Regions from separate parts of the Paenarthrobacter aromaticivorans genome, predicted to be linked through region 3. Evidence: riboswitches for the same ligand, from Rfam matches in the RefSeq annotation. Region 3 holds a riboswitch; each other region holds the start of a gene.
The links. Region 3 has a riboswitch for cyclic di-AMP ahead of KSW38_RS00510 (aggregation-promoting factor C-terminal-like domain-containing protein). Riboswitches for the same ligand answer to the same signal wherever they lie in the genome.
Positions count from the first base shown of each region.

Region 1: it holds a riboswitch for cyclic di-AMP, as region 3 does, so the genes downstream of both, KSW38_RS16660 (M23 family metallopeptidase) here and KSW38_RS00510 (aggregation-promoting factor C-terminal-like domain-containing protein) in region 3, are expected to answer to the same signal.
Region 2: it holds a riboswitch for cyclic di-AMP, as region 3 does, so the genes downstream of both, KSW38_RS02430 (NlpC/P60 family protein) here and KSW38_RS00510 (aggregation-promoting factor C-terminal-like domain-containing protein) in region 3, are expected to answer to the same signal.

Region 1 covers NZ_JAHOPC010000011.1:30,129-37,306, forward strand. Annotated here, with positions in the region: gene serC (phosphoserine transaminase) at 1-834, opposite strand, end outside; gene KSW38_RS16655 (iron-dependent transcriptional repressor DtxR) at 1,138-1,833, shown strand; cyclic di-AMP (ydaO/yuaA leader) riboswitch at 2,033-2,262, shown strand; gene KSW38_RS16660 (M23 family metallopeptidase) at 2,269-3,099, shown strand; cyclic di-AMP (ydaO/yuaA leader) riboswitch at 3,245-3,408, shown strand; gene KSW38_RS16665 (C40 family peptidase) at 3,470-4,141, shown strand; gene KSW38_RS16670 (NlpC/P60 family protein) at 4,240-4,992, shown strand; gene KSW38_RS16675 (HNH endonuclease) at 5,348-5,848, shown strand; gene KSW38_RS16680 (NTP transferase domain-containing protein) at 5,891-6,793, shown strand; gene KSW38_RS16685 (molybdopterin molybdotransferase MoeA) at 6,790-7,178, shown strand, end outside.
Region 2 covers NZ_JAHOPC010000001.1:504,455-511,632, reverse strand. Annotated here, with positions in the region: gene hutG (formimidoylglutamase) at 1-522, opposite strand, end outside; gene KSW38_RS02440 (NCS2 family permease) at 596-2,038, opposite strand; gene KSW38_RS02435 (copper resistance CopC family protein) at 2,152-2,775, shown strand; cyclic di-AMP (ydaO/yuaA leader) riboswitch at 2,950-3,118, shown strand; gene KSW38_RS02430 (NlpC/P60 family protein) at 3,122-3,889, shown strand; gene KSW38_RS02425 (NAD(P)/FAD-dependent oxidoreductase) at 4,075-4,767, opposite strand; gene KSW38_RS02420 (universal stress protein) at 5,193-6,230, shown strand; gene KSW38_RS02415 (PEP/pyruvate-binding domain-containing protein) at 6,251-7,178, shown strand, end outside.
Region 3 covers NZ_JAHOPC010000001.1:109,385-116,562, reverse strand. Annotated here, with positions in the region: gene KSW38_RS00525 (HAD-IA family hydrolase) at 1-558, shown strand, start outside; gene KSW38_RS00520 (pyridoxal phosphate-dependent decarboxylase family protein) at 609-2,000, shown strand; gene KSW38_RS00515 (MerR family DNA-binding transcriptional regulator) at 2,011-2,769, opposite strand; gene KSW38_RS00510 (aggregation-promoting factor C-terminal-like domain-containing protein) at 2,981-3,796, opposite strand; cyclic di-AMP (ydaO/yuaA leader) riboswitch at 3,802-3,959, opposite strand; gene KSW38_RS00505 (sensor histidine kinase) at 4,094-5,587, opposite strand; gene KSW38_RS00500 (response regulator transcription factor) at 5,591-6,331, opposite strand; gene KSW38_RS00495 (winged helix-turn-helix domain-containing protein) at 7,001-7,178, shown strand, end outside.

The DNA.
Region 1 (7,178 bases), on a different contig from region 3:
GCGCTTGCTGGCGAAGTCCAGTCCACCATTGCTGTTGAGCCACTGTACCTGCGCGTCCAAAGTCACAAGCGTGGACAGCGAAGGTGTGTTGTACGTCTGGTTCAGTTTGGAGTTGTCGATAGCGGTCTGCAGGTCCAGGAAGTCCGGAATCCAGCGGTCGCTGGCCTTGATCCGGGCGGCGCGCTCCAACGCCGCGGGGGAGAACAGGCCCAGCCACAGGCCGCCGTCGGAGGCAAAGTTCTTCTGCGGGGCGAAGTAGTAGACATCCGATTCGGCGACGTCCACGTCCAGCCCGCCGGCGGCCGAGGTAGCGTCCACCAGGACGAGCGAACCAGAGTCGGCGCCCTCGACGCGCTTGACGGGGGCTGCAACACCAGTTGATGTCTCGTTCTGGGGCCAGGCATAGACGTCAACGCCAGCCTCCGCCTGGGAGACCGGCCGCGTGCCGGGCTCGGACTTGATGATGGAGGATGCGTCCAGGAAGGGGGCTTTGTTGGTGGCCGCGGCAAACTTGGAACCGAACTCACCGAAGGACAGGTGCTGGGCCTTTTTCTCAACCAGCCCAAAAGCCGCTACATCCCAGAAAGCAGTGGAACCGCCGACGCCGAGGACAACCTCGTAGCCCTCAGGTGCACGGAAGAACTGGCTGAGCCCTTCGCGGACCGAACCCACCAGGTTTTTGACCGGCGCCTGACGGTGGGACGTGCCAAGAATGGTGGTCGATGCGGCAGACAGGGCCTGGACCTGTTCCGGGCGGACCTTGGACGGTCCCGCGCCGAAGCGTCCGTCCTTGGGCAGCAGGTCGGCGGGAATAGTGATGCTGTTGTCGCTCACGTGTGGCTCCAATGGGTATCGGTTAGAGAGGGGGAGGTGGGCAGGTGGCATCGGCTGCCCCTTCGACTCCCTCATTCTGCCTGACCGGACCCACCGTCAGGAATCTGCGGTTGTCATAGTCCGCCACGTGGAATGCCGGAGCACCACAGGCATTGCGGCCAAGGGAAAAATTATCCAGAGTAATTCCAAATAAGCTAGGCTGGGGTTACGTTCCTGAGGTGTCGGTTGGACACCGTCCACCTTGGCTGGGACGCGGTACGGTGGAGATTACGCAAGAAATGCGTTCGAGGAGAGCTGAGCTGGATGACGGATCTGATCGATACCACTGAGATGTATCTTCGGACCATTTTGGAGCTTGAAGAAGAGAACATCGTGGCTCTTCGAGCACGCATTGCGGAGCGTCTGCGGCACTCGGGTCCCACGGTTTCCCAGACCATTGGACGCATGGAGCGCGATGGCCTGGTGATTGTGTCCAACGACCGCCATCTGGAGCTGACCGAAGTTGGGCGCAAGCGGGCAACCGAAGTCATGCGGAAGCACCGCCTTGCCGAGAGGCTCCTGGCGGACGTCATTGGTCTGGACTGGGCGTACGTTCATGACGAAGCATGTCGCTGGGAGCACGTCATGAGTGAACGGGTGGAGCGGCGGCTCTATGAATTGTTGGAACACCCCACCGAGTCACCGTATGGCAACCCCATCCCGGGTTTGGAAGCCCTTGGCGGTCTCGCCAACCAGCCCCTTGCCCGCCTGGACGTGAACCTGCTGCATGCGATGGACGGGTACGCTGCCGATTCCCGTGTAGTGGTCAGCCGGCTTGCTGAACCCATCCAGGTTGAGCCCGAGCTCCTCACCCAGCTCGATGAAGGCGGAATTCGTCCCGGCGCGAGTGTCTCCTTGGAGCGGGTGGGGGAGTACATCTCCGTCCGCGTTCCTGGCATTGAAGGAGCACTGGAGCTGCCTCCCGAGGTAGCTGCGCACGTCTTCGTGGCCGTCAACTGACTCTGACTTTCCCGGACCGCGGGGGTGTCAAACCTCACTTTGGGATGGCTGGCACGCGCGTGACCTGCGGATTTCCGCGACTGATGATATGGGGACACCCACAACACGGTCGTTTGGAAAGATAACGAATTTATTACTGCGGGCTTTAATCGCCTATAGTTATCTACTAGCGCCGATACCAAAGCGTTACCTGATCTGGAGCCGAGCTCTGCCAGCAGATCAGGTGTGTCATCAACTACTGGCAGAGGCGGGGGAACCACAAGCGGCTGCCTAAAGAAGCAGCCTTGGGGTGAAGTCCGCAGCAGAAGTGCCTACTAACGCAAGTCCTTCCGGGGACACCTGTGTGCCGTTTGCGCTTCGTGCGGACCGGGTCTTTGAACTCTCTGACCCGAATCCGACAGCTAACTTCGCAGGCTTTCCAGAGAGGAACAGAGTTTGACATCGCAGAACGTCAGGGGCCGCCGCCGCGCGTCCGGCCCCGCTGCTGAGCTGCGGCCAGCCCGCGCCGCAATGGAGATCCGGCCACGCGACACCCCGCGTCAGGTGCGCCGCCGTAAGAGCCCGTTGCGCCAGGTAGCCGACTTCGCCGCAGCCAGTGGTGTCGGGCAGAAGGCCGGTGTCGCGCTTGCCGCCACCGGACTTGCCCTGACTGTAGGCCTGCCTGCCACAAGCCCCGTCATGGCCACGTCCGAGTCCGGTCAGGCCGAGTCGGCCCTCTCCGTGCCCGGTGGCAGTCAGCCCGAAGTTTCTGCAGCAGCCTCTGCCAAAATCGATTTCAGTCGTGCAGCAGTCGCTACCGCCGCTGACCCGGACGGCAAGCTCAAGCAGTTGTTGAGCGCCCAGTCAGCGGGAAGCATACAGCGCGCCTCCTCACTTGGCACCTTGGGAAGTCCGCTGGACAAGCTGGTCACGGCATCGCCGTTTGGCTACCGTGTCAGCCCCCTTACCGGCGGCACCGGCGACTTCCACCGTGGCCAGGACTTCGTAGCCCAGTGCGGAACCGCTGTTCACGCCGCAGCTGCGGGCAAGGTCACGTTCGCCGGGTGGCATGAGTACGGCGGAGGCAACCGGGTCGTGATTGATCACGGCAACGGCCTTGAGACCACGTACAACCACCTGTCGTCCTTCAACGTCAAGGTGGGGCAGACTGTCAGCCGCGGCGATACCGTCGCGCTGAGCGGCACCACAGGAGCATCTACCGGCTGCCATCTCCACTTCGAGGTCCAGGTAAACGGCGAAGTCGTAGATCCCATGGGCTGGCTGTAAGCAAGTTGATGGTTGTCTATCGCATTCATGACACGCCCCGTGACCTGAATGTGACATTCACGAACATCTGTTGTACCGTCTAAAGCGCATCGGCTTTTTAGGGGGCCGATGCACTTGAGTGGATTGCCTAGCTCTGCCACCACTCAAGGTCCGTTCGCAAAAATCGTCTGGCAGGGGCGGGGGAACCAATTTTGGTCTTCGAGTCAGAAGACCTTGGGGTTAAGTCGCAAAAGCTTCCTTGAAGCGGCGCGGCCGGATGACTCCCATCCGAATCCGACAGCTCACCTCGCAGGCATTGGGAGAGGCTACCTTCGTGTCATCACGCACTACCCCTGCGCGCCATCGCGCCGAATTGGTTCGCACGAACCCGTTGAACACCCTTTCCAAGGCTGTCTCAACCAATGCAGGCACCGTAGGCCGCCAAGCTGCCGTTCTGGCCGCAGCCTCGGGGCTCGTTCTCAGCGTTGGACTCCCGGCCCAGGCCGCTGACACCGACGTCTCCAAGTCAGAATCCTCCAGCACCCAGCAGCTGGTCGCCACCGCAGTTGTTACCGCGGAGCCCACCGCAACGGTTTCCTTCGAAAGCCCCGTTGTGGCTACCAAGGAAGCTCCCAAGGTTCAGCGGGCCTCCCAGCGCACGGCAACCGAAGGCCAAGCGAACGGCACCCTCGCTTCCCTGTCCTCCAGCGCCAAGGATGCCGCTTCAAGCGCCGCGGCCTCAGGACTTGCAGCAATTGCTTACACCGGCATCGGCCACCCCTACGTTTGGGGCGGCACTTCCCCCAACGGCTGGGACTGCTCCGGATTCACCCAGTGGGTTTACGCCCAGGCCGGCATCAGCATCCCCCGCGTCAATGCCTGGACGATCATGACGCCCACCAGCACCCCTTCCCCCGGCGACCTCGTCGTGCAGAACGGTGGAGCCCACGTGGGCATCTACGTCGGTAACGGCATGATGATCAGCGCTTTGAACCCCAGCCAGGGCACGCTTCTGCACTCCGTGGCTTCCACCGGCACATCCTCGTTCTACACCCTCCGCTAGAAAATCCCATTCGGGGTAAGCCAGCATGCCCCCCAAGTGCTGGCAGCCCATTACCCGCGTGCGATCCCAGCGTGCGCGGATACGAAAAGAGAGTAATCATGACCAGTGCACACAAGGTTGCACGGCATCGAGCTGAGGCCCCCAAGACCAGCTCACTTGCCGTCATTGCCAAGGCTGTCAGCGACAACGCCGGTGGCGTTGGCCGTCAGGCAGCAGTGATCGCAGCTGCATCGGGCCTTGTCCTGACCAGCGGCGTTGCTGCAAATGCTGCCGACACCAACGTCCAGCGGGAATCTACATCTGCGTCTGCGCTTGACGTGCAGTCGGTTGCCCAGGCCACCATTGCTGCCGATTCCAGCGTTGCCATCTCCTACGAGCGCCCTGTGGTCAAGACTGTGGAAGCCCCGGCTCCCGTCGTCGAGAAGGCCGCTGCCAAGGAAGCTCCGGCAGCCGGTGGCACCGCTACTTTGGCGGTCAACTCGGATGCGTCTGCAGCCAAGGCGCCTGCTGCATCCAGCGGCCTCGGTGCGGCTATCGCTGCAGCGGCCTACGCACAGCTCGGTGTCACGCAGGACTGCACCATGCTGGTGACCAACTCGCTGGCCGCAGTCGGTATTCACTTCCACGATTGGCCGGCCGGCTACCTCTCCCTCGGCCGCACGGTCAGTGCAGCTGAAGCCCAGCCCGGCGACCTCGCTTACTATGCCAACGGTGGCTTCGGCGGAATGGCGCACATCGCTGTTTACGTCGGCAACGGCATGGCAGTCCACGGTGGATGGAACGGATCCACCACGGCACTGTTCAGCGTGAACGTTGGCTCCGGCCCGGTTTTCATCCGCGTCAACGGCTGATCAAGTACTCCACAGAACACCCCGCAGGCGCAGGCCGGCGGGGTGTTCTGCTTTAACTATCGCGGCGACTCAACCTCGTGGTGACACCCATTTACGTCGCTGCCACTCAGACGGGCTGGCGACGCCCAAATATAGGTGTCGCCGGCCCCGTTTGCGTGGCTCTAGCGAACTTCCGCGTCCTCAGCAAAAGTGTCCCGCACATGAACTTTCGCCAACACCGCAGGCGAAACGGCGGAAAAATTCGTTGATACGGCATATAAGTGCTTACCCTTGTGTTGTCGATCCACAGCCCGTACAAGCAGAGGGCAGCCGGCCCTCGTGCCCCTGACGGGTGCGGCCGTGAAGAGGTACGTGCATGCGCACACTCGTTCTGAATGCTGGATATGAACCGCTGGCGGTAGTAACCTTCCGCCGGGCGCTGGTCCTTGTGCTGACTGGAAAAGCTAGCGTGGTGGCCGAAGGCGACGAGCCTGTCGTCGGGCCACAGGAGATTCTCGGAAGACCATCCGTGATTCTTCTTAATCGCTACATCCGGCCCCGGTACAACAGGATCACTGCCGTGAGCCGCCGCGGTGTCCTCCGCCGCGACGGCCATCGCTGCGCCTATTGCGGGAAAACAGCCCACACCATAGACCACGTCCACCCCAAATCCAGGGGCGGCGCGGATTCCTGGGAAAACCTGGTTGCGGCGTGTTTGAAATGCAATAACGCCAAGAGTGACCACACGCTCGCCGAGATGGGTTGGAAACTTCGTTTCAAACCTGGCGTGCCCACAGGAACCATGTGGCAGATCAAAGAACTCGAGAAACCTGCGCCGGACTGGGACCCGTTCCTGTTGCCGGAATCCGCCGCCTGATCGATTTCTGTTGCGCTCCCGCCGTCCGGGTAATCTGGGCAGATGGAGTTCAACGCTGTGATTCTGGCGGGTGGCAGGGCCACCCGCCTCGGTGGCGTGCCCAAACCCGGATTAACGTTCGACGGCGCCAGCCTCCTTTCTCATGCCCTGCAGGCGGCGCGGGGGGCTTCCGCTGTGGTGGTGGTTGGTCCGGCCACCCCTGGTATCGTCGGCGTCTTGCCTGATGGAGTTCTTATCGCCCGGGAGGAGCCGGCCTTCGCGGGCCCTGCCGCTGCGATTGCTGCTGGGCTGGCCGCTCTTCAGCAGTCAGTCAGCCCAGCGGCGTGGACGCTCGTCCTGGCGTGCGACATGCCGCACGCCTCCAGGGGCATTGGGCCCCTATGGGAAGGATTGCGTGGCCACCCTGAAGTGGAAGGCGCCATGGCCGTCTCAGCCGATGGCCGGCAACAGCCTCTCCTGGGGATCTACAGCACCCGGGCGTTGGAAAGGGAAGTTGCCGCAGCTTCTGCAACTTCGGGGTTAACGAACTCTTCTGTGTTCCGGCTGCTTGCTAGGCTGAACCTGCTGGCCGTTACCGTTCCCGATGGGTCCACCGATGATGTGGACACGTGGGAGGACGCTGCGGCCCTGGGCATACACGACGAGCAGGAGGCGGACATGAAGAGCCAGGAAGAGACGCTCGAGGACTGGTGCCGCACGCTGTTGCAGGCATTTGAGCTTGAGGGCGTTGAAGTGGACATCAATGATGTCCTCGCAGTGGCAGGAGTTGCCGCGCACTCCGTGGTGCGGCCTGCCGCGCCCCTGACTACGTTCATCGCTGGTTACGCTGCTGGTATGGCCAGGGGGATCGGACAAGCGGCGGACGATACCGCCATGAGCGCTGCCCTTGACCTGGCCCGTCAGGTTGCCAAGCAATACCTGGAGCCCGGGACTGAGACGGAATGACCGAGGCCCCCGGACAGGGCCACAACGCGGCACACACATGGCATGAGGCCCGGCAGCGCGCCTTCGACGTCGCTGCTCCTATCCCGCCAAGCCCCGTGCCGCTCAAGGCCGCCTTGGGAAGGACGCTTGCCTCGGATGCGGTCGCCATACAGGACATGCCGCACTATGCGTCCTCCGCCATGGACGGCTGGGCCGTCAACGGAACGGGTCCATGGATTCTTGTTGAGCCCGGCCACAGACTCGCTCCACACCAGGCCAGTCCCATCGTTACCGGGGGACTCATTCCGCCAGGCGGCAAGGCTGTTCTGCGCACCGAAAGCGGCGTTATCACCACCGACGACGACGGCCTTCCGATACTTGCGCTCGGCGGGGCCGCGAAGCCGGG
Region 2 (7,178 bases), 400 kb from region 3:
GCTGGGGGTTGGCTCATCGCGCAGGTCAAAGTGGGCGTCCAGGTTCAAGACACCCAAGCGCTTTCCGCTGCGCACCGCATTGGATCCGGCAACCCCCAGGTAGCTGGCAAATGCGGTCTCGTGGCCGCCGCCCAGCACCGCGGTGAGGTTTCCGGCGTCGAGCAGTTCCGAGATGGCGCGTCCGGCGCGCTGTTGGCCTTCTTCCAGTGAGTCGTCCTCCACAACTACGTCGCCGGCGTCGAACACGTCACGGTCCAGGTGGAAAGCCAGCGGACCCAGCGCCGAGCGGATGGCGGCCGGAGCCGCGGCGGCACCCACGCGACCTTTGTTACGCCGCACTCCGGCGTCGCTGCAGAAACCCAGCACGACGGCGGGACGCGAGGCACCAGCGGCGGCAGAGGAAGTAAGGGGTGCTACGGCCTGCCACCAGCGGCGATGTTCGTCGCCGTCGCCGTCAAAGCGGCCGGTCCATGGCGTGGGAAGGACGTCTACGGAGGGGTTTGTGCTCGTGTTTGGGGCCATGCTTTAAGCACACCCCACCTGCGTTCCAAAAAACAGCTACAGCGTGTTGCGGTGTCTGAGATGCCGGACATCGCTACTTGATGCCCAACCACTCCTCCACAGTTCCGATGCCGAAGAACAGCAGGAAGGCGGCTGCCACTGCCCACATCAGGGGGTGGACTTCACGTGCCCGGCCCTGGAAAGTGCGGATCAGGACGTAGGAGATGAAGCCCGCGCCGAGGCCGTTGGCAATGGAGTACGTGAATGGCATGAGGGCGATCGTCAGGAACGCAGGAATACCAACGCCCCAGTCCTGCCAGTCGATCTTGCCAACCTGGGACACCATCATGAAGCCCACCACCACAAGCGCAGGCGCCACGGCTTCGAACGGAACCAGGTTAATGAGCGGCGTGAAGAACATGGCTACCAGGAAGAGCAGGCCCGTGACAATGGAGGCCAGCCCGGTGCGGGCACCCTCGCCAATACCCGCGCCCGACTCAACGAAGATCTGGTTGGACGAAACGGAGGCACCGCCACCGACGATTGCGCCCAGGGCATCAACCTGCAGGACGCGGTCCACATTGGGAATGTTGCCGTGCTCGTCCACCGTTCCTGCCTCGTTGGCCAGGCCCACCATGGTGCCCATGGCGTCGAAGAAGATGCTGAGGAGGATCACGAACGCCAACAGCGCAGCAGCCACAAATCCGAGGTGTTCAAAGGCTCCGAAGGGGTTGGCTTTGCCGATCAGGGAGAGGTCCGGCGCGCCCCATTCGGAAAGCTTGGGAGCCACCAGTGACCAACCGCGCGGGTTGACGTTCTTACCGTCGAAGCTGGGACCAATATGAAGCGTGAATTCAAGGATGGCGGCCAGGGCCGTGGACACCACGATGCCGATCAGGATTGCCCCGCGGACCTTTCGCACCACCAACGCGATGGTCAGGACCAGGCCGACGGCGAACACCAACGTTGGCCAGCCCATCAGCTTGCCATCCACGCCAAGGCCGAGCGGGACCGTGGTGCCGGCGGCATCCGGGATGCGTCGGACGAAACCAGCGTTGACCAGCCCGATCAAGGCGATGAAGAGGCCAATCCCTACTACGATCGCCGTCTTGAGCGCTTCCGGGACGGCCCTGAAAACGGCCGTGCGGAATCCAGTCAGTACCAGGATGAGCATGGTGAGACCCGAAAGCACCACCAGCCCCATCATGTCCGGCCATGTCAGCCCCGGGTGGGAGGCAACCGTCACGGCGACGAATGCGTTCACTCCCAGGCCAGTTGCCACGGCGAAGGGGTGCTTGGCCCAGGCGCCCATGAGGATGGTGAGGATGCCCGCTACGAAGGCAGTGGTTGCCGCTACGGCCGTGAAGCCGAGTGATGCTCCGCTCGAGTCTGCCCCGGAGAGGATCAGCGGGTTCAGCACCACGATGTAGCTCATGGCGAAGAAGGTTGCGAAGCCGCCGCGAATTTCCCGCGAGTATGTGGACCCGCGCTCGGAGATCTTGAAGTAGCGGTCGATTGCAGAACCTTGTTTAAGCATGAAGGTCTCCGGGGATCGGGGGAGTTTGCTCTCAAATCCTATGCCCGCCAATGTGGGCTGCTGGAACGATTCGCCTAGTCTGTAAGGAAGCCAACACTAGGAGAAACCGCCCCATGCGTACCATCCGCCCGCTTCTGGCCGCCGTCGTAGCCGCTATCGCTTTCGCTTCCGCGTTGCTGTTTGGTGCAGCTCCGGCCTCCGCGCACGACGTCGCCGAATCAACAACTCCGGCCAACGGTGCCCGGGTGGCTGAAGTGCCGGCGTCGGTATCCATCACGTTCAACAACCGGCCACTTGCCATCGGTTCGGGCGTGACTGTCACCGCTGGGGGCGAAAACTGGGCAGATGGCGCAGTGGAAATCATCGACAACATGGCTGTTCAGAAGCTGCGTCCGGGCGCTCCTGCCGGCGAATACACGGTGGTGTGGCGCGCGGTCAGTTCAGACTCCCACCCAATCGAGGGAACCTTCAAGTTCACAGCTTCCGGGACAGGCACGACGACGGCGGGCGGCTCAGCAGGTGCCTCCCCTTCGGCTTCGGCGGTTGTTCCGACGGCGGGCACAGCCGCTCCCGGTACGGAAAATACTGAGCCGGCTCCGGCAGCTTCCCAACCATTCCCCTGGAGCATCGTTGGCCTCGCTGTGGTGGCGATCGCTCTTGTGATCTTCCTCGCCGTTACCGCGCGGAAGAAGCTCGCGGCTCCGAGCGAGCCGGATGGCGAAAATTCCCCGGAATAGCAGGGTTTTCTACATACTTGCGAAGATCTCGAAACGGTCACCGCGACACGCCAAAAACGAACCGCTCGTTACGTAAATGTGACTTTGGGGTGATCTTCCCGTACGGTTGTACTTGTGCCTGTTCCACGTAACGGGCATTTCCGGCCTGATTGCCTAGCTCTGCCGCAGTCCGGAATCCGTTCGCAGACAAACCTACGGCAGAGACGGGGAACCCATTTTGGCCCGCTTTCAGAGCGCGCCTTGGGGTGAAGTCACGAAGCTTCCGCTGAACAGCGGGGGATAGTGGCCGGGTGACTCCCATCCGAATCCGACAGCTAACCTCGCAGGCATCGGGAGAGGCTCTTTCATGTCTTCACGCATTCTTCGCGGCCGTCGTAAGGCGGACAGCGTACGTCCTAATCCGTTCATCTCCATCTCCAAGGCAGTTGCCAGCAACGCATCTGGCGCAGGTCGCCAGGCCGCTGTCATCGCAGCAGCTTCAGGCCTCGTCCTGACGGGCTCCATTGCTGCCCACGCAGCAGAGACCCCTGTCCAGCGCGACTCCAGCCCCGCTACTGTCGCCGAGACCGTAACTGAGGGTCCCACCAAGGTTGTTACGGCCGCATCCACGGCCACGATTAACTTCGAGCGCCCCGCGGTTGCTTCCGTGGCGGCTCCCGTCATTGAAAAGCCGGCTCCCGTTGCTCCGGCTCCGGTTGCCAAGAAGGCCGCGGCAACGACCACCGTCCAGGCATCTGCAACCACTACGGCTACCGCTCCTGTTGCGGCTGCTCCCGCTGCAGCTCCGGCTGTTGGTGGCGTCAACGCTGCCATGGTCGCCTCGGCTTACGCCCAGATCGGCATCATGCAGGATTGCACCGCCATGGTGGAAAGGGCCCTCGGCTCTGCAGGCATCCCGGTTGGGGACCTCGCACCCATGCAGTTCCTGAACTACGGCAAGGTTGTCAGCGACCCCCAGCCCGGTGACATGATCGTCCAGTCCGGCCACGTAGCCATCTACATCGGCAACGGCCAGGCTATCAGCGGAGGCATCAACGGCAACCAGACGGGCATCCACCCGATCAGCTGGCTCACCGCAACCGGCCCCATCACGTACGTACGCGCTGGCGCCTAAGCTTCACGCTCCAACTCAAAGGCCGGTGCCTTCGAGGACTCACGTCTTCGAAGGTACCGGCCTTCTGAGTTAATTTTTGTTCGTTTCAGGAACAGGCTTCGGTTGGCTCGACCATTTCCACGTTCCGGTTCCGGGCCAGAATTCCAGGCCAAGGGTTCTAGTCCTAGGTTCTAGTCCTAGGGGTTCTAGGCAAGGGCGATGCCTGGCCCGGCTGGGAGGGCCACCTTGGATGAGATCGCTTGCCCCACTGCCTTGGCTTGCCGCAGTACTTCCTTGGGCGTGGGCGTAATAAGTTCCCCTACGCCCACCAAGTGCATCCCGACGGCACGCATGGCTGCCGCGAAGTTCTGGCCTATGGCGATTCCCAGGTCGGCAAGCATTCGGCGTAGCTGGCTCTGCGCGCAGCGCGTCACCACGATGTGGTCGGCCAGGAGAACTCCGCTGGCTGTATGCACGGCCCACTGCCGCGGGGTGGACTCAAGGGGGCCATAGACGCTCAGCCCAGCCCTCAGGCTGGCCGTGTTCAGACTTGCGACGGGCCCGTATCCCAGCTGCGAGGACGAGTCTCCACCGAGGAAGTCAAGACGAACAGCGCGTGTGGTGGTGCGGACATCCAAGTGATGGCTGGCGGCGTAGTTGCGCAAATGGCGCAGGATTTCGTTGCGTTCCTGCATTGCCGCGGGGTCAGCTACGTCGCAGCGCTGGATCATTCCTGTGTGCACCGCCGGTCCGGTGGCCGATAAAGTACCAAAGCCATCCAGCACGATGGAACCTACGCCATAGCGGCTGAGTTCGCTGGCAACAGCCAAGCCGGAGAGACCGGTGCCGATCACCACGGTAGTAGTCCGTTCCGTGACGGAATCAGGAGTGAGTGACACTGCTTGGGTTCCTCCTTGACGTGTGTGCCTTTCGGCAGCGCGTGGGATCGCGTCCGAGTTCCCCAAGCGGCCGCAAATAAATGGCCGGGTTGTGTCCTGGGACACTTTTGCCGGCCATTCGGTGACTCGAACACTACCGAACTTTTTCTGCCATGGATAGCCTCCGCGACAGCGTGTTTTGGATGTTCATCCGCAGCGCAACCTGAAGGACGGAGAGCGTGCCAAAAACCGAGCCCGGACCGTTATCCACATACCCGATAGTCGCCTTGATTCGGCATTGCCAACCGAGAATAGTGGGCATTGGAAGGAGAACCCCACGGGTTCTTCGCCCTGGCTATTTGGTTGCACCAGCAAGGGAACACCGGTACGGAGAACCTCTGGCAGAATGGCCGGAACATCAAGCAGTAGGTGGAGAGGCGGGCCCCATGGACCAGCACGGCAGACACGTTGAAGAACCGCGGGACGGCGAGGACCAGGCTGTGGCGCCTGGCGGAATCGTCGTCGGAGTGGATGGTTCCGAGCACGGTCAATGCGCCCTTGTATGGGCTGCGCGTGAGGCGGACCGGCGCCAACTTCCCCTGCATATAGTCACGGCTTATTCGGTGCCGATCTTCGCAGCCTCCGGCCTCGACGGCGGATACGCCACTGTGGACGATTCCGTGATCCGCGAGGGCGCGGAAGCAATCGTCAAGCAGGCCATGGATAAAGTCTCCAGTTACAACATCGACGTCGACGCTTCAGTGGAGAATGGTGATGCCGCGGGTGTCCTCCTTGACCTCTCCGCGGACGCTGCCCTTCTGGTGTTCGGCAGCCGTGGCCGTGGTGGCTTTGTCGGGCGTCTCCTGGGCTCGGTCAGCAGCGCCTTGCCGGCTCACGCAAAATGCCCCACCGTAACGGTCCCGCTGTATTGCGCAGACCGTTTGGGCGAGAACACCGAGGACAAGCACATCAAGGCTGAGCACGCCAAGTCAGGGCCCCGCACCGTGGAAAACGTCGTCGCCGTTGGTGTGGACGGTTCGGAGCAGGCCCGAGTCGCTGTCCTTGAGGCGGCCGAACAAGCCCAGCGGATGGGCGCCAAACTGCGCGTCATTTGCGCAGTCCCGCAGTACAGCGGTTCATTGGCGTGGGTGCCGGCACCGTTGGACCGCGATGCCCTGTTCGCGGACATCAAAGTCCAATTGGATGCAGGTGTCGCCTGGCTCCGCAGCCACTTCCCCCAGCTGTCCGTGGAAACAGACCTCAGGGACGGCTCACCAGTCGACGTGTTGGTTGAGGCCAGCCGGGGCGTGGAGCTCGTTGTCCTGGGTACGCGTGGCCGGGGTGGTTTCGCGGGCATGCTCCTTGGATCCACCTCTGATGGGGTGCTCCATCACGCCAAGGGCCCGGTCCTCGTTGTTCCGGACCGCGAGGATCCGCGGCTGGCAGACCGGCCAAAATTCGGACCCATGCTCGGCGCGGCTTAGGGCCATGGCGCACACCGTCCATGGATAACCAGCAGCATGGGAAGCATAGGCAGGAAGACAGCACGGGCCCGGATGTAAACGGCCAAGTGTTCATTCGGGACATCGCGGACATCCGGGCGGACATGCTCCCCGAGGTAGGTGGCAAGGCCGCCAATCTCGGCGAGTTGAATGCCGCCCGCCTTCCAGTGCCCCCAGGCTTTTGCCTCACAACGTCCGCTTACCGGTACGCCCTTTCAGCGATTGGTATGGAGGAGATCTTCGCACTTCTGCAAGACGCCGGAGCTTCTGACCTTGACGAACTGAATAGGCTCGCCACCCGGGCAAGGTCCTTGGTGCTCGACGCCGGAGTTCCCACCGACGTCGCTGAGTCGGTACGGGCGGCGTATCGGAAGTTGGGAGACGCTGCCCCCGTCGCAGTGAGGTCCTCAGCCACGGCCGAGGACTTGCCCTTCGCCAGTTTTGCCGGGCAGCAGGACACTTTCCTGAACGTGGTCGGAGAAGACGCAGTCCTGGACGCTGTAAGCCGCTGTTGGGCATCGCTCTGGACGGACCGGGCAGTGAGCTACAGGACAACCAACGGTATTGACCATGCCACGGTGACGCTGGCCGTCGTTGTCCAGGAGATGGTGGATTCCGCGACGGCCGGTGTGATGTTCACGGCCAACCCGGTTACGGGGCGGCGGCGTGAAGCTGTGATCGATGCCAGCCCTGGCCTGGGCGAAGCCGTAGTGTCAGGCGCCGTTAATCCCGATCAGTACGTAGTTGATACGCAGAGCAACGCCATCCTGAAACGGACACTTGGTGACCGGCAGGTAGAGATCCGATCGCTGGCCGGCGGTGGCACCGAACGAATTGAGCGGGCCGGTCATACCGCGGCAAGCGAAAACCATGCCGCGGCAACCGAAAACTACCCTGTAGAGCCGTGCCTCAGCGATGACCAGATCCGTG
Region 3 (7,178 bases):
CGATACGGCCTCGATTACAACGAGATCCTGCGGACGTCCCACGGCGTGCAAGCGGGCGATACCGTGCGGCGTTATGCTCCGGCAGGAGCCGATTTGGAAGCCTTGACTGCCGAGCTTGGCCAGATGGAACGCACGCGAACCGACGGCGTGATTGCCCTCCCGGGCGCCGAAGCGCTACTCGCTGCCCTGCCGGAGGACGCCATCGCGCTCGTCACATCGGCGGACCGCATCCTTGCCGACATCCGGATGAAGGCTGCGGGACTTTCCATGCCATCGACCGCCGTCACCGCCGAAGGTGTTACGCGGGGCAAGCCGCACCCGGAGGGCTACCTCAAAGCTGCAGCGTTGCTGGGCGCGGAACCGGCCGACGTCGTGGTTTTCGAGGACGCTCCGGCAGGTATCGCAGCCGCCCGCGCCGCCGGGATGCGAACCGTGGTGGTCGGCGACGCCGGCGGGCAGCTTGAGCCGGGTATGTGGCGGATCCCGGACTACTCGGCCGTGACGGTCACGGCCATGAAACACGACGACGGCGGTCACCTCATCACCCTCACGCTCTAGCTTGTTCGCCACCGCTGTTCCGACCGGTGAAGCCGGAGTAGGCTGTGCGCATGTCTGCGTTGCCGGAGGCGTATGGTGCTGCACTGGAGCGGGCCATGGCGCACGCTACGGATTGGCTTGCATCGGTGCCCAGCCGTTCTGTGCGTCCAGCGTCCGACGCCGATCAGGTCGCCTCGAGTCTCCTCTCAAGCCTTCCCGATGAAGCAACGGATGCGGCTGACGTAGTAGATGAGCTCGCCGCATTGGCTGAGCCGGGGTTGATGGCCATCCAGTCCGGACGCTTCTACGGCTGGGTGATGGGCGGGACGCTGCCGGCTGCCATGGCTGCAGATTGGCTTGTCTCGGCATGGGACCAAAACGCCGGGCTCAGGTTTGCGACTCCAGCTGCCGCCGCGATCGAAGAATCCGCAGCGGCCTGGCTCCTGGAATTATTGGATCTTCCGCGAGGATCCGACGTCGGGTTCACCACTGGCGCTACCACGGCCAACTTCGCGGGCCTGGCCGCCGGGCGTCAATACCTGATGGACGAGGCGGGGTGGGACCTCGCGGACCTGGGCCTGACCGGGGCGCCGCGGATCACTACGTTTGCCGGACGCGAACGGCACGCCGCCGTGGACCTCGCCCTGCGGTATCTGGGGCTGGGAGCATGCGTTCCCGTGGACACGGACCATCAAGGCAGGATCCTGCCGGACGCCCTCGCGGATGCCATGGATGAACAACCTGGACCTTCCCTCGTGTGCCTGCAGGCGGGCAATCTGCATTCCGGAGCGTTCGATCCGATGTCCGAAGCCATTGCGGTAGCCCACGACCGCGAGGCTTGGGTGCATGTGGATGGCGCATTTGGGTTGTGGGCGGCGGTCAGCCCACATCTACGCGGGCGGCTGGCTGGAGTAGAGGAGGCCGATTCGTGGGCCACCGACGCCCACAAAACATTGAACGTCCCGTACGACTGTGGCCTGGCCATCGTCTCCCGCCCCGAAGCCCTGAGACGCGCCTTCAGCATCCATACGAGCTACCTCATTGCAACCGAGACCGGACTGGGTGATCCGTTCGACAAAGTTCCGGAACTGTCCCGTAGGGCCCGGGGCATCCCCGTATGGGCTGCCCTGCGACAGCTGGGCAGGTCCGGAGTCATTGCCATGGTGGACAGGCTTGCCGCAAACGCCCGCGCGTTGGCGGAGGGCCTCGCCGGTATCCCGGGCGTGGAAATTCTGAACGACGTCGTTTTCACGCAGGTGTCGGTCGCCTTCGGCAGCGATGACCGCACTCACCGCGTCACCCAGAGACTCATGGCCGAAGGCATTGTGTGGATGTCAGGTTCCTCATGGCGCGGACGCGAAATCCTCCGGATTTCGGTGAGTAACTGGTCCACGGACGCAGGTGACGTCGCTGCCTCGATCGCAGCCGTTCGAGGTGCGGCAGAGGCCGAACCGGAAGCATAGCGACGTCCTGTTACAAGGCCGAGCGCGCCTTTTCCAGGTAAGCCATCAGCCCGGCCAACTGCTCAGCGCTCCACGGCAGTCCCGCGCTGATGGCCTGGCTGTTTTCCTGCCAGGCTGCACGCGCTGCAGCTTTGGTGTCCTCACTCGAGTGGAACATGGAACCGATACCGTCCCATGAGCGCACCCATTCCTGGACGGAGGGATCCGTGACGGGCCTCTCGGCTTGGACGTGCGCCAGTCCTTCTTCCACCAAGGCAGCCCACTGCTGCTTGGCGGCTTCGACTTTTTCTGCGCCGAGTTCTTCCCGCTTGTCCGCGAGTTGCTGGCGTTGTTCGGCTGTGAAGTTGTTTTCGAGCACGGTGATCATCTCCAACGTTGACATGAATTGTTCAGGGGTGGGCATGGCGTGTCCGTCCATGCGTGACAAGAGCTCGCCCAAACGGTTTTGGAGCGCTTGGAGCTGCTGGGCGTGCTCCTGCACATGGACCAACTGCTGCTGGAGGAGGCCCCGAAGGGACTCCGGATCATCCTCGGGCGTTTGCAGCGCCTTGCCGATGGCCGCGAGCGGAAGCCCCAGCATCTGAAGGGATCTGATCCGGTATAGCCGGCGCAGGTCGCCCTCCGAATACCGGCGATGACCGGACGGTGTCCTTTGGCTTGCGGACAGCAGCCCGATCTCGTCGTAATGGTGGAGCGTCCGCACGCTGACGCCACATGCTGTGGCGAGCTCACCGATGCTCCACGGTCCGGATCCCCTTGTTCCCGTCATGAGCACAACGCTAAGTCCTGACGTAACGTCAGGTGCAAGCCGGCGTCGTCCGATTTCTTAAACCTGGGAAGGCAGGTTAAACGCGAAAACCGCCCCGGTCCCGCCGTTGGCTGCAGTAATCCCTGCTGCGAACGGCGGAAAACGGGGCGGCAATCGTGCCCTGAACGTTTGAGCCCGCTGGGGTGGGCTCAAACGTGCTTATTGAGTTGGCTTAGTACCAGTTGTTGGCCAAGTGGAAGGCGAGGGCGGCGGAGGGGGAGCCGTAGCGTTCCTTGATGTAGTTCAGGCCCCACTTGATCTGGGTCTGGTAGTTGGTCAGCCAGTCATCGCCTGCAGTTGCCATCTTGGAGGCCGGCAATGACTGCACGATTCCGTAGGCGCCACTGGATGTGTTGGTCGCGGTGGTCCGCCAGTTGGATTCCTTCTCCCACAGTGTGTTCAGGGCAGTCATTTCACCCGGACCCCAACCGTAGTTTGCGAGGATGCTGGCGGCGTATGCCTTGGCAGCAGCGGGATCGTCCACGGCTTTGGGAGCCGCAGCAGCGGCCGCGGCTGCAGCAGCGGCGGCATCCGCAGCCTGCTTGGCGGCTGCATCAGCGGCAGCCTTCTCGGCGGCAGCTGCCTGGTCGGCAGCGGCTTTCTCGGCCGCAGCCTTCTCCGCGGCAGCCTTCTCGGCAGCGGCCTGTGCCGCAGCCGCCTGGTCTGCAGCAGCCCTGTCTGCAGCGCCCTTCTTGGCAGCAGCATCCAAGGACGCAGAGATTTCCGCTGATTTGTTGCTGACCTGGGCGGTAGCCTGCGTCTCGGACGCCTGGCTCGTTTCGGGGAGATTGAATGCGGCGTTTGCTGCCTGGCCGAGCGATGCAACGCCCAATGCTGCGGCAACGACTCCTGCAACAACTGACATTCGTTGCCCGGTCTTGCCGCGCCGTGCAGCGTTCTTCAGAACGGCTTGCGACTTCGTCAGGGGAGCAGTGTGTTCGTCACGGTGACGCGCGGAAGGGCGCGTCTGATCGTTGAATTCAGACATGTGTGATTACCTCTCAGCGCCTGCGGAGTTAGCTGTCGGGTTCGGATGAGGTCATCCGGCCGCGCGCGTAGCTGCGGCTTCACCCCAAGGGCAAGGAAAGTACTGTGCCCGGAGACTCTGGGTCCCCCGTCTCTGCCTCGAATGAGAACGGAACTCCGGGAAGTGGCAGAGCTCGGCGCATCCCGGGTGCGGGCCAGTTAGGGGCGACCCACCCTTTCGAAGGTACAGGAGGTTTCGGCTTAAGTCACATTTGGGTAACAGAGATCACGTTCACGGCGCGTCATGTTGCCCGATTCGTTATATGCGGTCGTTCAAAGCCGTAGGAAAGCGAAGAGCGAATTCGGTGTGTCCCGGCCGGGACGTCACTTCCACACTTCCCCCATGCGCCTGGACGATGGATTCGACGATTGACAGGCCCAATCCGGAGGTTCCTTCCGACCCCGATCTCGCCGCGTCAGCCCGGGCAAACCGCGAGAAGATACGGCTCTGGAACCCAGCGGGAATACCAGGCCCGTTGTCGGTGACTGTGACCACCGCACTACCGTCCGCGGAGAGCATGACGCCTGTGACCACCGTGGTACCTGGATCGGTGTGCTTGCGGGCGTTGGACAGCAGATTGGCCAGCACCTGATGCAGCTGGGTCGCGTCCCCGCGCACTGTAATGGGCTCGTCAGGGAGCTGGAGCTTCCATATGTGGTCCGGTGCCATCACCTTTTCGTCGCTGACGGTCTCGATCACCAGCTGCGTCAGGTCCACATCGGTGACTTTCAACGCCTGGCCTTCGTCCAGACGCGCCAACAGCAACAGGTCCTCCACAAGCGTGGTCATCCGTTCCGACTGACTCTGGACCCGTGCCAGCGATTTCCTGCCGTCCTCCGTGAAGTTCTCCGTCATACGAAGGAGTTCGGTGTACCCACGAATGGCGGTCAGCGGCGTCCGAAGTTCGTGGGAGGCATCGGCAACGAACTGCCGGACCTTGGTTTCGCTCTCCTGACGGGCTTCCAGGGCCCTGGAAACGTTGTTGAGCATTTGGTTCAAGGCGTGGCCAACGCTGCCAACTTCTGTTCCTGGATGGGAGGCCGACGGCGGTACGCGCACCGCGAGTGCCACTTCACCGGCGTCGAGGGGAAGGCGCGATACCTTGGTTGCAACCTCCGAGAGTTGCTCCAGTGGCCGCATGGTCCTGCGAATGATGACAGTGCCCGCGAGGCCGATCAGAACCAGGCCGCCAAGGGAAACAAACACCATGGTCCATACGAGCGAGGCCTCGGCGTTTTGCTTGTCAGCCAACGGTAGGCCCGTCACAATAATGTCGCCGTAGGGGGTCTCAACTGCCACCAGCCGGTAGTCGCCGTTGGACAATGAACGGTCAACGGGCCCCTTGTCGCGGGGGAGCGAGAGCAGGACCTGCTTGTCTTCTGCCGAGAGTGCCACGCGGCGACCGTTTGCGTTGAGGAAGCCCGAGTTGATGACCGCGGAACCATCGATCCGCGCGTTGAGCGTCCCGGCACCTTGGCCACGGGCCTCCAGTGGATCTGGCCGACCGCTTGAGGGAAAGCTCGACGGCGGCCTGCCGAATTCATTCGCGCGGCTTGAGGCCTGCTCCAACTGCTTGTCCAGTTGTTTGTTGAAGTACATGTCCATGGAGGCGTAACTAACCACTCCCACTGCGCTGCAAATAGCCACCAGCAAGGCCATCGCCACCAGGACCAACCTCGTGCGCAAATGCCAGGTGGAGGGATTGAGCCAGTTCCGCTGGGTCTTGCGGGTTACGCCTGAAGGGGTGGACAAGATTCAGTCCGCAGGCTTGATGACGTAGCCAGCGCCACGGACGGTGTGGATCATTGGCGGGTGGTTGGCTTCGATTTTCTTGCGCAGGTAGGAAATGTACAGTTCCACGATGTTGGCCTGCCCGCCGAAGTCATAGTCCCAGACCCGGTCCAGGATCTGTGCCTTGCTGACCACGCGCTTGGGGTTCTCCATGAGGTAGCGAAGCAGCTCAAACTGCGTTGCCGTGAGCTGGATGTCCTCGCCGGCGCGCGAAACCTCCCGTGTGTCCACGTTGAGGGTGAGATCACCCACCACCAGTTCCGCTGTATCCATGGCCGCAACACCCGAGCGTTGTACAAGACGGTGCAGGCGCAGGAGAACCTCCTCCATGCTGAAGGGTTTGGTGACGTAGTCGTCCCCGCCGGCGGCAAGGCCTACGATGCGGTCCTGGACAGCGTCCTTGGCCGTGAGGAACAGTGCGGGCACTTCCGGCGCGAAGGCGCGGATCCGGTTGAGGACCTCGACGCCGTCGAATCCTGGAAGCATCACGTCCAGCACCAGCACGTCGGGGCGGAAGTCCTTGGCGAGCTTTACAGCTTCCGGTCCGTCGGCTGCCACCGCGACGGACCAGCCGGCCATGCGAAGGCCCATGCTCATGAGCTCGGACAGACTCGGCTCGTCGTCCACCACCAAGGCTCGGATAGGGGAGCCGTCCGGGTGGGAAAGCTGGGGAAGGTTGTTCGTCATGGAGTGCGGGGATGCCATGTGACAACTCTCCATTCTGCTGGTTTGCCGAAGCTTTGCCGGTCCTGTGAGGACGCTGTGAGGTCAACACTAGCCACGTGGGAGTTCGGCGGCAGGCGTTCACGAGCGCGCCCGCCCCAACAGGTGCCGTTTCTACGGCTTGTAGCAGATTTTGGGGGAAAAATTCGAGCTTGGAGTCGCTTGGGATTGGACAGCAAGTGTTTCAGATCTTGAGATTCCGTCGTTTTGCGCCTGATGGGAATCAGGGAGGGCATCATGCACTATCTGCCGAAGAAAATTCACCCCAAGCCGAATATTTCTCATCGCCGCCGAATGAAATGACGTTCATTTTCCATGGTGAAAGAATTGTGATCTGCAGCACAATAGACCCTCTTGTCTCAAAATGTGGACGTTTTGGCGCTTTGTTACTTGCGTGTTGCCATTGTTACGTTGCACACTTCCAATGTGAACAAGAACTCAACAGCACCTGCAGCCGCAGCAATCTGGTCCAGCACACCCGCTGGCGACGAGACCCGCTGTTGTCGAATGCAAGCCTAACTTTCCACCCCAAAGAAGTTTCAGGCATTCGCCCCCTAGCCCAGCGTTGGGCGCCCTTCCCCAAACTCATTGCGGGGACAACCAGCATTCGAAGCCGCGATGACGGCTATTCACTTTTGAGGTAATCACTCCATGTCAGTTGCATCCGGTTACGTCCACATCTCCGTCCGAAACGCCAACAAGGCCGCTTCAAACGCAGGCCTCCGCCCCGGGTTCGGCAACCGCCCCGGCTACGCCCCCACCACCCAGGGCAACGGCCAGCAGGCTCCCGGCTATGTGCCCCAGGGCTACAACCCCAACTCCTATGGCC